Regions from separate parts of the Bradyrhizobium sp. P5_C12 genome, predicted to be linked through region 2. Evidence: predicted binding sites of a transcription regulator. Region 2 holds the regulator's gene; the other holds the start of a gene.
The links. Region 2 encodes PhoB, which activates phosphate uptake and scavenging genes when phosphate is short. Its sites were predicted from a motif close to TGTCATNNANCTGTCAT; they were not measured.
Positions count from the first base shown of each region.

Region 1 (4,805 bases), on a different contig from region 2:
CCGGTCTTGGCGCCGCCGCCTTCGAGCAGGCGCACCCCGCCATTGACGACGTCGTAGGTGCCGAGGAAGTCACGGCCACGGCCGACCGGCCAGGTCATCGGCGTGGTGTCGAGCGCCAGCGTCTTCTCGATCTCGTCGAGCAGCTCGAAGACGTCGCGGCTTTCGCGGTCCATCTTGTTGATGAAGGTGATGATCGGGATGTCGCGCAGCCGGCAGACCTCGAACAGCTTTCGCGTCCGCGCCTCGATGCCCTTTGCCGCGTCGATCACCATCACGGCGGAATCGACCGCCGTCAGCGTGCGATAGGTGTCTTCCGAAAAGTCCTCGTGGCCCGGCGTGTCCAGCAGGTTGAACACGAGGCCTTCGAACTCGAAGGTCATCACCGAGGTGACGACGGAGATGCCGCGCTCGCGCTCGATCTTCATCCAGTCCGAGCGCGTGTTGCGCCGCTCGCCCTTGGCCTTGACCTGGCCGGCGAGATTGATGGCGCCGCCGAACAGCAGCAGCTTTTCGGTCAGCGTGGTCTTGCCGGCGTCCGGATGCGAGATGATCGCAAAGGTTCGCCGCCGCGACACTTCAGCGGCAAGCGGGGAACGGGCCGGCGATTCGGCGGAAATGGCGATGTCGGACATGGCGGGAGCGTTTGGCAGGGAAAATGGGCCTGATCAAGCCTGATTTGGTGATTGCAGGGCCCCTCGACCAGCCCCATATCGCCATTTGGGAGGGACGGCCCTCCTTTTCCAAAAGCCATGGCCGCGGGGACGACCCTGCCTTGAATGGAGGGTCGTCATGGCCTGGAGCATCCTGTTCGTCGCCGGTCTTCTCGAGATTACCTGGGCGATCGGCCTGAAATATACTGAGGGCTTTACCAGACTTGTTCCGTCCATCATCACGCTCGCGGCGATGGCCGGCAGCGTCATCCTGCTCGGACTCGCTCTCAAATCGCTCCCCGTCGGGACCGCTTATGCAGTCTGGACCGGCATCGGCGCGGTCGGAACCGCGACGCTCGGCATCATCCTGTTCGGCGAGCCGGCCACCGCATTCCGCCTCGCCAGCATCGGGCTCATCGTCGCCGGTATCGCGGGGCTGAAATTCGTCACCTGACAAAGATCTTGACCGCCCACCAGGTGAGCGCGGCGACGATGGCGGAGGCCGGCATCGTGATCACCCAGGCATAGACGATCGAGCTGGCGACGTTCCAGCGCACCGCCGAGAGCCGACGGGCGGCGCCGACGCCGACGATGGCGCCGGTGATGGTGTGGGTGGTCGAGACGGGAACTCCAAGGAAGGTCGCCATGAACAGGGTCGCGGCGCCGCCGGTCTCGGCGCAAAATCCCTGCATCGGCGTCAGTTTTGTGATGCGCAGGCCCATGGTGCGGACGATGCGCCAGCCGCCCATCAGCGTGCCCAGCGCCATCGCCGCCTGGCAGGACAGCACGACCCAGAACGGCACCGAGAATTCACTGCCGAGATGGCCCTGCGAATAAAGCAGCACGGCGATGATGCCCATGGTCTTCTGCGCGTCATTGCCGCCATGGCCGAGCGAGTAGAGCGAGGCGGAGGCGAATTGCAGGATGCGGAAGGCGCGGTCGACCGCGAACGGCGTCGAGCGCACCGAGGCCCAGGACACGATCGCGACCAGCAGCATCGCGAGCAGGAAGCCGACCAGCGGCGACAGCACGATCGCCAGCACCGTCTTGGACAATCCGCTCCAGACCGCTGCCGAAATCCCGGCTTTGGCCACGCCTGCACCGAACAACCCGCCGATCAATGCGTGGGACGAGGATGACGGGATGCCGAGCGCCCAGGTCACGAGATTCCAGACGATGGCGCCGACAAGGGCCGCGAAGATCACCTGCGCATCGACGATCGCGGGATCGATGATGCCGGTGCCGATGGTCTGGGCGACGTGCAGCCCGAACACCATGAAGGCGACGAAATTGAAGAACGCGGCCCAGAACACCGCGAATTGCGGCCGCAGCACGCGGGTCGAGACGATGGTCGCGATCGAATTGGCGGCATCATGCAGGCCGTTCAGGAAGTCGAACAGCAGCGCGACGGCGATCAGTCCGACCAGGACGGGAAGACCCAACGCAGCATCCACGGCGCGGCCCCTGTCCTAAACTTGCTCGATGACGATGCTGTTGATCTCGTTCGCGACGTCGTCGAAACGGTCGGCCACCTTTTCGAGGTGCTCGTAGATTTCGGCACCGACGATGAAATCCATCGCGTTGCCGTCGCGATGCTTGAGGAATAGTTCCTTCAGCCCGATGTCATGGAGGTCGTCGACCCGGCCCTCGAGCTTGGTCAGCTCTTCCGTGATCGCGGTCAGCATGGCCACGTTCTGGCCGATCGCCTGCATCAGCGGCAGCGCACGGCCGACCAGATTGGCGCATTCGATCAGAAGCCCGCCGATCTCGCGCATCGGCGGCTCGAAGGTGCGAACCTCGAACAGCATCACGGCCTTGGCGGTCTGCTGCATCTGGTCGATGGCGTCGTCCATCGACGTGATGAGGTTCTTGATGTCGCCCCGGTCGAACGGCGTGATGAAGGTACGGCGCACCGCGGTCAGCACCTCGCGGGTGATGTTATCGGCATCGTTCTCGAACTGGTTGACGCGCTGGCAATAGACCGGCGTCTCCTCGCCCCCGTTCAGCATTCCCTGGAGCGCGACGGAGCCCTGGATCACGGTCTGGGCATGGCGGTCGAACAGGTCAAAGAACCGTTCTTCCTTGGGCAGGAAGGCGCGAAACCATCGCATCATGGGATAGGCTACCGGTTGGAAATGGCCCGGCCCGAGCAGGCCGTCATAAAACTGTCATAGACCATTTTCGACCCGCGCGCGTGCTACCTCACGCCCGCGGAACCGGATCATCCACCGCTTTCACGCAGCCTATAAATTTACATCAGATCAATAGCTTAGAGTGATCGTCGGAAGTAGTGCGCGATTTCACCGACCACGCCGCGGCGGAAGGTGAGCACGCAGATCACGAAGATCGAGCCCTGGATCACCGTCACCCACTGGCCGAAGCTCGCCAGATATTGCTGCATGGCGATGATCGCGAAGGCGCCGACCACGGGCCCGAAGATGGTGCCGAGACCGCCGACCAGCGTCATCAGCACGACTTCGCCGGACATCGTCCAGTGCACGTCGGTGAGCGAGGCATTCTGCGCCACGAACACCTTCAGGGACCCGGCAAAGCCGGCCAGCGTGCCTGACAGGACGAAGGCCAGGAACTTGTACTGGTCGGTCCGGTAGCCCAGCGAGATCGCGCGCTGCTCGTTCTCGCGGATCGACTTCAGGACTTCGCCAAACGGCGAGTTGATGATGCGGTAGATCAGCAGGAAGCCGGCGAGGAAGCCGACCAGCACGACATAGTAGAGGACGGTCGGCTTCGAGAGATCGAAGAGCCCGAACATGCGTCCCTGCGGAATGCCCTGGATGCCGTCTTCGCCATGGGTGAATGGCGCCTGGAGGTAGATGAAGTACAGGAGCTGCGACAGCGCCAGCGTGATCATCGAGAAATAGATGCCCTGGCGGCGGATCGAGATGTAGCCGGTCACGATCGAGAGCAGGAAGGCACCGGCGACGCCGACGAGGATGCCGAGTTCCGGCGGCAGCGCCCATACCTTCAGCGCATGCGCGGTGCAATAACCGGCCGTCCCCAGGAACATCGCGTGGCCGAACGACAACAGGCCGCCATAGCCGATCAGAAGGTTGAAGGCGCAGGCGAGCAACGCGAAGCACAGCGCCTGCATCACGAAGAACGGATAGACCCCCGTGAACGGCACCGACGCCAGCAGCAGCGCCATCACCACAAACACGATCATCTCGTCGCGCATCGCGCGCGGGGTCGCCCGCAGCGTATCGTCCGTCAAGGCTGTCATATCAGGCCGCCCTTCCCGTCAATCCGGTTGGCTTCACCAAGAGCACCAGCACCATCAGCACGAACACGACGGTGTTGGAGGCCTCGGGGTAGAAATACTTGGTCAGGCCCTCGATCACACCGAGCGCGAAGCCGGTGATGATCGAACCCATGATCGATCCCATACCCCCGATCACGACCACCGCGAACACCACGATGATGAGGTCGGCGCCCATCAGCGGCCGCACCTGGTTGATCGGCGCCGAGAGCACGCCGGCGAGCGCGGCAAGGCCGACGCCGAGACCATAGGTCAGCGTGATCATGCGCGGCACGTTGATGCCGAAGGCGCGCACCAGCGTCGGGTTTTCGGTCGCGGCGCGGAGGTAGGCGCCGAGCCGCGTCTTCTCGATCAGGAACCACGTCGCGATGCACACAATCAGCGAGAACACGACGACCCAGCCGCGATAGACCGGCAGGAACATGAAGCCGAGATTCATGCCGCCCCTGAGCTGGTCAGGAATGGCGTAAGGCAGGCCCGACGATCCAAAATAGTTCTGGAATACGCCCTGCACGATCAGCGCAATGCCGAAGGTCAGGAGCAGGCCGTAGAGATGATCGAGTCCGGTCAGCCATTGCAGCATGGTCCGTTCCAGGATCATGCCGAAGATGCCGACGACAATCGGGGCGATGATCAATGCCGGCCAGTAGCCAATGCTGAGATAATCATTGTTCAGCAGGAAATAGGCGACGAACGCGCCCATCATGTAGAGCGCGCCATGGGCGAAATTGATGATGTTGAGCATGCCGAAGATCACGGCAAGCCCGAGACTGAGCAGCGCGTAGAACGAGCCGTTGATCAGTCCCACCAGTAGCTGAGCGTAAAGAGCCTGCATCGATCCCGCACCCGGTCCCTTCGGCGTTCCCTTAAAGTCGCCCGCA
Region 1 is NZ_JBFULU010000044.1:41,540-46,344, forward strand. Features, by position in the region: gene ACXJMY_RS29815 (peptide chain release factor 3) at 1-632, opposite strand, end outside; gene sugE (quaternary ammonium compound efflux SMR transporter SugE) at 790-1,104, shown strand; gene ACXJMY_RS29825 (anion permease) at 1,097-2,104, opposite strand; gene ACXJMY_RS29830 (DUF47 domain-containing protein) at 2,120-2,764, opposite strand; gene ACXJMY_RS29835 (branched-chain amino acid ABC transporter permease) at 2,920-3,888, opposite strand; gene ACXJMY_RS29840 (branched-chain amino acid ABC transporter permease) at 3,890-4,759, opposite strand.
Region 1: the regulator PhoB is predicted to act here: its motif matches at 2,806-2,822, upstream of ACXJMY_RS29830 (DUF47 domain-containing protein).

Region 2 (4,805 bases):
CGCCCGGAAAGCCTCACGAAACGCTGAATCCGTAGTCTTGCGGTGTCGATTTTGCGGTTTTTTGGCCACGGAACATGTGGAAGCGAGTCGGCGGACTCTTGCGCGTGAGTCACGCCATATTGTAGCGTTTGGCTTGTCAGATACGACATCTCGTGCAGGCGGTTCTGATCTCTAAGTCCTCATGTACCGGCGTAAACGTTCGGGCGCACTTCGCGCGCCCGGCGAGCCTTAAGGGATTCTGGCGGCACGGGTTTTTCAAGGCTTAGGCATTCGCTGTGAGGCCCCGATATGGCAGGCGCGCAGCGAGGGAAAGGGTGCAATGACGGTTTTGACCTGGTCCGATGATCGCGTCGAGCAGCTGAAAAAGCTCTGGGAGGCCGGACTTTCGGCCAGCCAGATCGCGGCGGAGCTCGGCAATGTGACCCGCAACGCCGTGATCGGAAAGGTGCACAGGCTTGGCCTGTCCGGCCGCGCCAAGAGCCCCTCTTCGGCCGCGCCCCGGCCGCGTAAGGCGCGTCCGGCACAGCACATGATGCGGGTGAGCCGCCCGATCTCGCGCGGCAACACCGCGTTGGCGCAGGCCTTCGAGGTCGAGGTGGAGGCCGAGCCGGTCACCTACGACAACGTGGTGCCGATGAGCCAGCGGCTGTCGCTGCTGGAATTGAACGAGGCGACCTGCCACTGGCCGGTCGGCGATCCCTCGAGCCCGGATTTCTTCTTCTGCGGCGGCAAGGCGCTGTCGGGCCTTCCCTATTGCGCCCAGCACTCGCGTGTCGCGTACCAGCCGGCGGCCGATCGCCGGCGCGCACCGGCCAAGCCGGGCCCGCGGTGAGTTAGCGGATATAGTCGTCCGTTAAAATGCCGCCATCACACGATGGCGGCTCGACACACTCCGATGTCGTCCCGGCGAAGGCCGGGACCCATAACCACCAGCAGATGTGGTTACAGGGATTCGGAGTTACCCTTCTCGCACAAACAATTGCGTCCTCGGGTTATGGGTCCCGGCCTTCGCCGGGACGACACCGATATCGTGGCGACAGCTCGCCAAACCAACTCGCTCTAGCCTACGTCTGCTCCGCCTTCGCGAAGCGATCGTCCAGCGCGTAGCCGGCGCCGCGCACGGTGCGGATCGGGTCCTGTTCGCGGCCGAGATTGAGCAGCTTGCGCAGGCGACCGATGTGCACGTCGACGGTGCGTTCGTCGATATAGATGTCGCGGCCCCAGACGCTGTCGAGCAGCTGCTCGCGCGAGAACACGCGACCGGGATGCTCCAGGAAGAACTCCAGCAGGCGATATTCGGTCGGGCCGAGATCGATCGGACGGCCCGAGCGCGCCACGCGGCGCTTGTCGCGATCGAGCTCGATGTCGCCAAAGGCGAGCACGGTGGCCAACCGCTCCGGGCTGGCGCGCCTGAGCAGGCCCTTCACGCGCGCGAGCAGCTCCGGCACCGAGAACGGCTTGACGATGTAGTCGTCGGCGCCGGTCGCAAGCCCGCGCACCCGCTCGCTCTCCTCGCCGCGGGCGGTGAGCATGATGATCGGAAGCTGCTTGGTCTCGGGCCGGGTGCGCAGCCGCCGGCACAGCTCGATGCCGGACAGCCCTGGCAGCATCCAGTCGAGTACGATCAGGTCGGGGATATGCTCCTTGAGGCGGGTGTCGGCGTCGTCGCCGCGCATCACCGTCTCGACGTCATAGCCGTCGCCTTCGAGGTTGTAGCGGAGAAGCTCGGTCAGGGCTTCCTCGTCCTCAACCACCATAATGCGTGCGCCCATGTGGTCGTCGCTCCTCAAGCCTTAAGTGTTCGGGACCGTCGTGGCGAAGGTCGTCATGTCGCCCTTCGGTCGCTTGTCGGTCATCGCCTGACCTTCGATCATGTAGAATACGGTCTCGGCGATGTTGGTGGCGTGGTCGCCGATCCGCTCGATGTTCTTGGCACAGAACATCAGGTGAATGCAGAACGAGATGTTGCGCGGATCCTCCATCATGTAGGTGAGGAGCTCGCGGAACAGCGAGGTGCAGATGGCGTCGACTTCCTCGTCGCCCTTCCACACCGCCATCGCCGCCGGCAGATCATGCGCGGCATAGGCGTCCAGCACCGACTTGACCTGCTGCTGCACGAGGTCGGTCATGTGCTCGAGGCCGCGGAACAGCTTGAGCGGATGGAAATCCGTCTCCAGCGCCGCGACGCGCTTGCCCATGTTCTTGGCGAGATCGCCGATGCGCTCGAGATCGGTCGCGACGCGCATGGCGCCGACGATCTCGCGCAGATCGACCGCCATCGGCTGGCGGCGGGCGATGGTGAGCACGGCGCGCTCCTCGATCTTCTTCTGGAGCGCGTCGATCTCGACGTCGGTCGCGACCACGCGCTGGCCGAGCGCAACGTCGCGGCGGATCAGCGCATCGACGGAATCGACGATCATGCGCTCGGCAATCCCGCCCATCTCCGCGACCAGGCGCGTAAGCTCCTGGAGGTCGGTGTCGAAGGCCTTTGCGGTATGTTCGGAAGCCATATCCTGTCTCCTCAGCCGAACCGGCCGGTGATGTAATCCTGCGTACGCCGATCGGTCGGCGACGTGAAGATCTTGCTGGTGTCGTCGAACTCGATCAACTCGCCGAGATACATGAAGGCGGTCTTGTCGGAGACGCGGGCCGCCTGCTGCATGTTGTGGGTGACGATGGCGATCGTGTAGTTCTCGGAGAGCTCCTGGATCAGCTCCTCGACCTTGGCGGTCGAGATCGGGTCCAGCGCCGAGCAGGGCTCGTCGAACAGGATCACCTCGGGCCGCACCGCCACCGTGCGGGCGATGCAGAGGCGCTGCTGCTGGCCGCCGGAGAGCGACAGGCCGGACGCATTGAGCTTGTCCTTGACCTCGTTCCACAGCGCGCCGCCGCGCAGCGCCTTCTCGACGCGGTCGTCCATCTCGGACTTCGAGATCTTCTCATAGAGACGGATGCCGAAAGCGATGTTCTCGTAGATCGTCATCGGGAACGGCGTCGGCTTCTGGAACACCATGCCGACGCGCGCGCGCAGCAGATTGAGGTCGAGCTTGGTGTCGAGGATGTTGGTCTGGTCGAGCATCAGCTGGCCGGTGGCGCGCTGGCCCGGATAGAGGTCGTACATCCGGTTGAAGATGCGCAGCAGGGTCGACTTGCCGCAGCCCGACGGGCCGATGAACGCCGTGACGCGATTGGTGCCGAGCGTCAGGTTGATGTTCTTAAGCGCATGGTGCTCGCCGTAATAGAAGTTGAGATTGCGCACGGTCACCTTGGGCGGCGCCTCGGGCAGCGTCGGCGACTGCGGGAGCCCGCCGGCTGCGCTCATCGATACGGAAAGATCACTCATTTTGCGGTCCTCTCGGCGCCAAGGATGCGCGCGCCAATGTTCAGGGCAAGCACGGTCAGGGTGATGAGCAGCGCCCCGCTCCACGCCAGCTGCTTCCAGTAGGCGTATGGGCTCTGCACGAAGTTGTTGATGGTGACCGGCAGGTTGGCCATCGTCTTGGTCAGGTCCAGGCTGAAGAACTGGTTCGACAGCGCGGTGAACAGCAACGGCGCGGTTTCGCCGGCGACACGGGCGGTCGCGAGCAGCACGCCGGTGATGAGGCCCGCGCGCGCCGAGCGATAGGCGATCCGCTTGATCACCAGCGAGCGCGGCAGACCGAGCGCGGATGCCGCCTCGCGCAACGCGTTCGGCACCAAGAGCAGCATGTCCTCGGTCGTGCGCAGCACCACCGGGATCACGATGACGGCGAGCGCGAGGCAGCCCGCGATCGCCGAGAAGCCGCGCATCGGCACCACCACCGCGCCATAGATGAACAGGCCGATGATGATCGAGGGGGCCGAGAGCAGGATGTCGTTGATGAAGCGGATCACCGAGGTCAGCTTGTCGTTGCGGCCGTATTCGGCGAGATAGGTGCCGGCGAACATGCCGAGCGGCGCACCGATGCCGACGCCGATCACCGTCATCAGCAGCGAGCCGACGATGGCGTTGAGCAGGCCGCCGTCAGTCGAGCCGGGCGGCGGCGTGTTCTCGGTGAAGATCTGGACGTTGAGTCCGGCCACGCCGTTGTAGAGCAGCGTGACCAGGATCAGCGCGAGCCAGGTGACGCCGAAGGCGGCGGCGGCCATGCAGAGCCCGCGGATGACGAAGTCCTTGCGGCGGCGGCGTGAATAGATCGGGTTCATGGCGTCAGTTCCCCGCCTTCTTTTCCAGCCGCATCAGCATCAGCCGCGCCGCGGCGAGCACGAAGAACGTCAGCACGAACAGCAGCAGGCCGAGCAGGATCAGGCCGGACTGGTGCAGGCCATCGCTTTCGGCGAATTCGGATGCGATCGCCGCCGAGATCGTGGTGCCGGGGGCGAAGATCGACCCCGAGATGCGGAACGAGTTGCCGATGATGAAGGTCACCGCCATGGTCTCGCCGAGCGCGCGTCCGAGCGCCAGCATGATGCCGCCGATCACGCCGACACGGGTGTAGGGGATCACCACGCTGCGGACGACTTCCCAGGTGGTGCAGCCGACGCCGTAGGCGGCCTCTTTGAGAACCGGCGGCACCGTCTTGAACACATCGACCGAGATCGCGGTGATGAAGGGCAGCACCATGATCGCGAGGATCAGCGCGGCGTTGAACAGGCTGAGATAGGACGGCGGGCCGGCGAAGATCGCGCCGAGCACGGGAATGCCGTCGAAAATCTTGATCATGAAGGGCTGGAAGCTGTTGGCCAGGAACGGGCCCAGCACGAAGAAGCCCCACATGCCGTAGATGATCGAGGGGATGCCGGCGAGCAGCTCGATCGCCATGCCG
Region 2 is NZ_JBFULU010000010.1:145,742-150,546, reverse strand. Features, by position in the region: gene ACXJMY_RS12305 (GcrA family cell cycle regulator) at 320-832, shown strand; gene phoB (phosphate regulon transcriptional regulator PhoB) at 1,065-1,772, opposite strand; gene phoU (phosphate signaling complex protein PhoU) at 1,794-2,510, opposite strand; gene pstB (phosphate ABC transporter ATP-binding protein PstB) at 2,522-3,343, opposite strand; gene pstA (phosphate ABC transporter permease PstA) at 3,340-4,185, opposite strand; gene pstC (phosphate ABC transporter permease subunit PstC) at 4,190-4,805, opposite strand, start outside.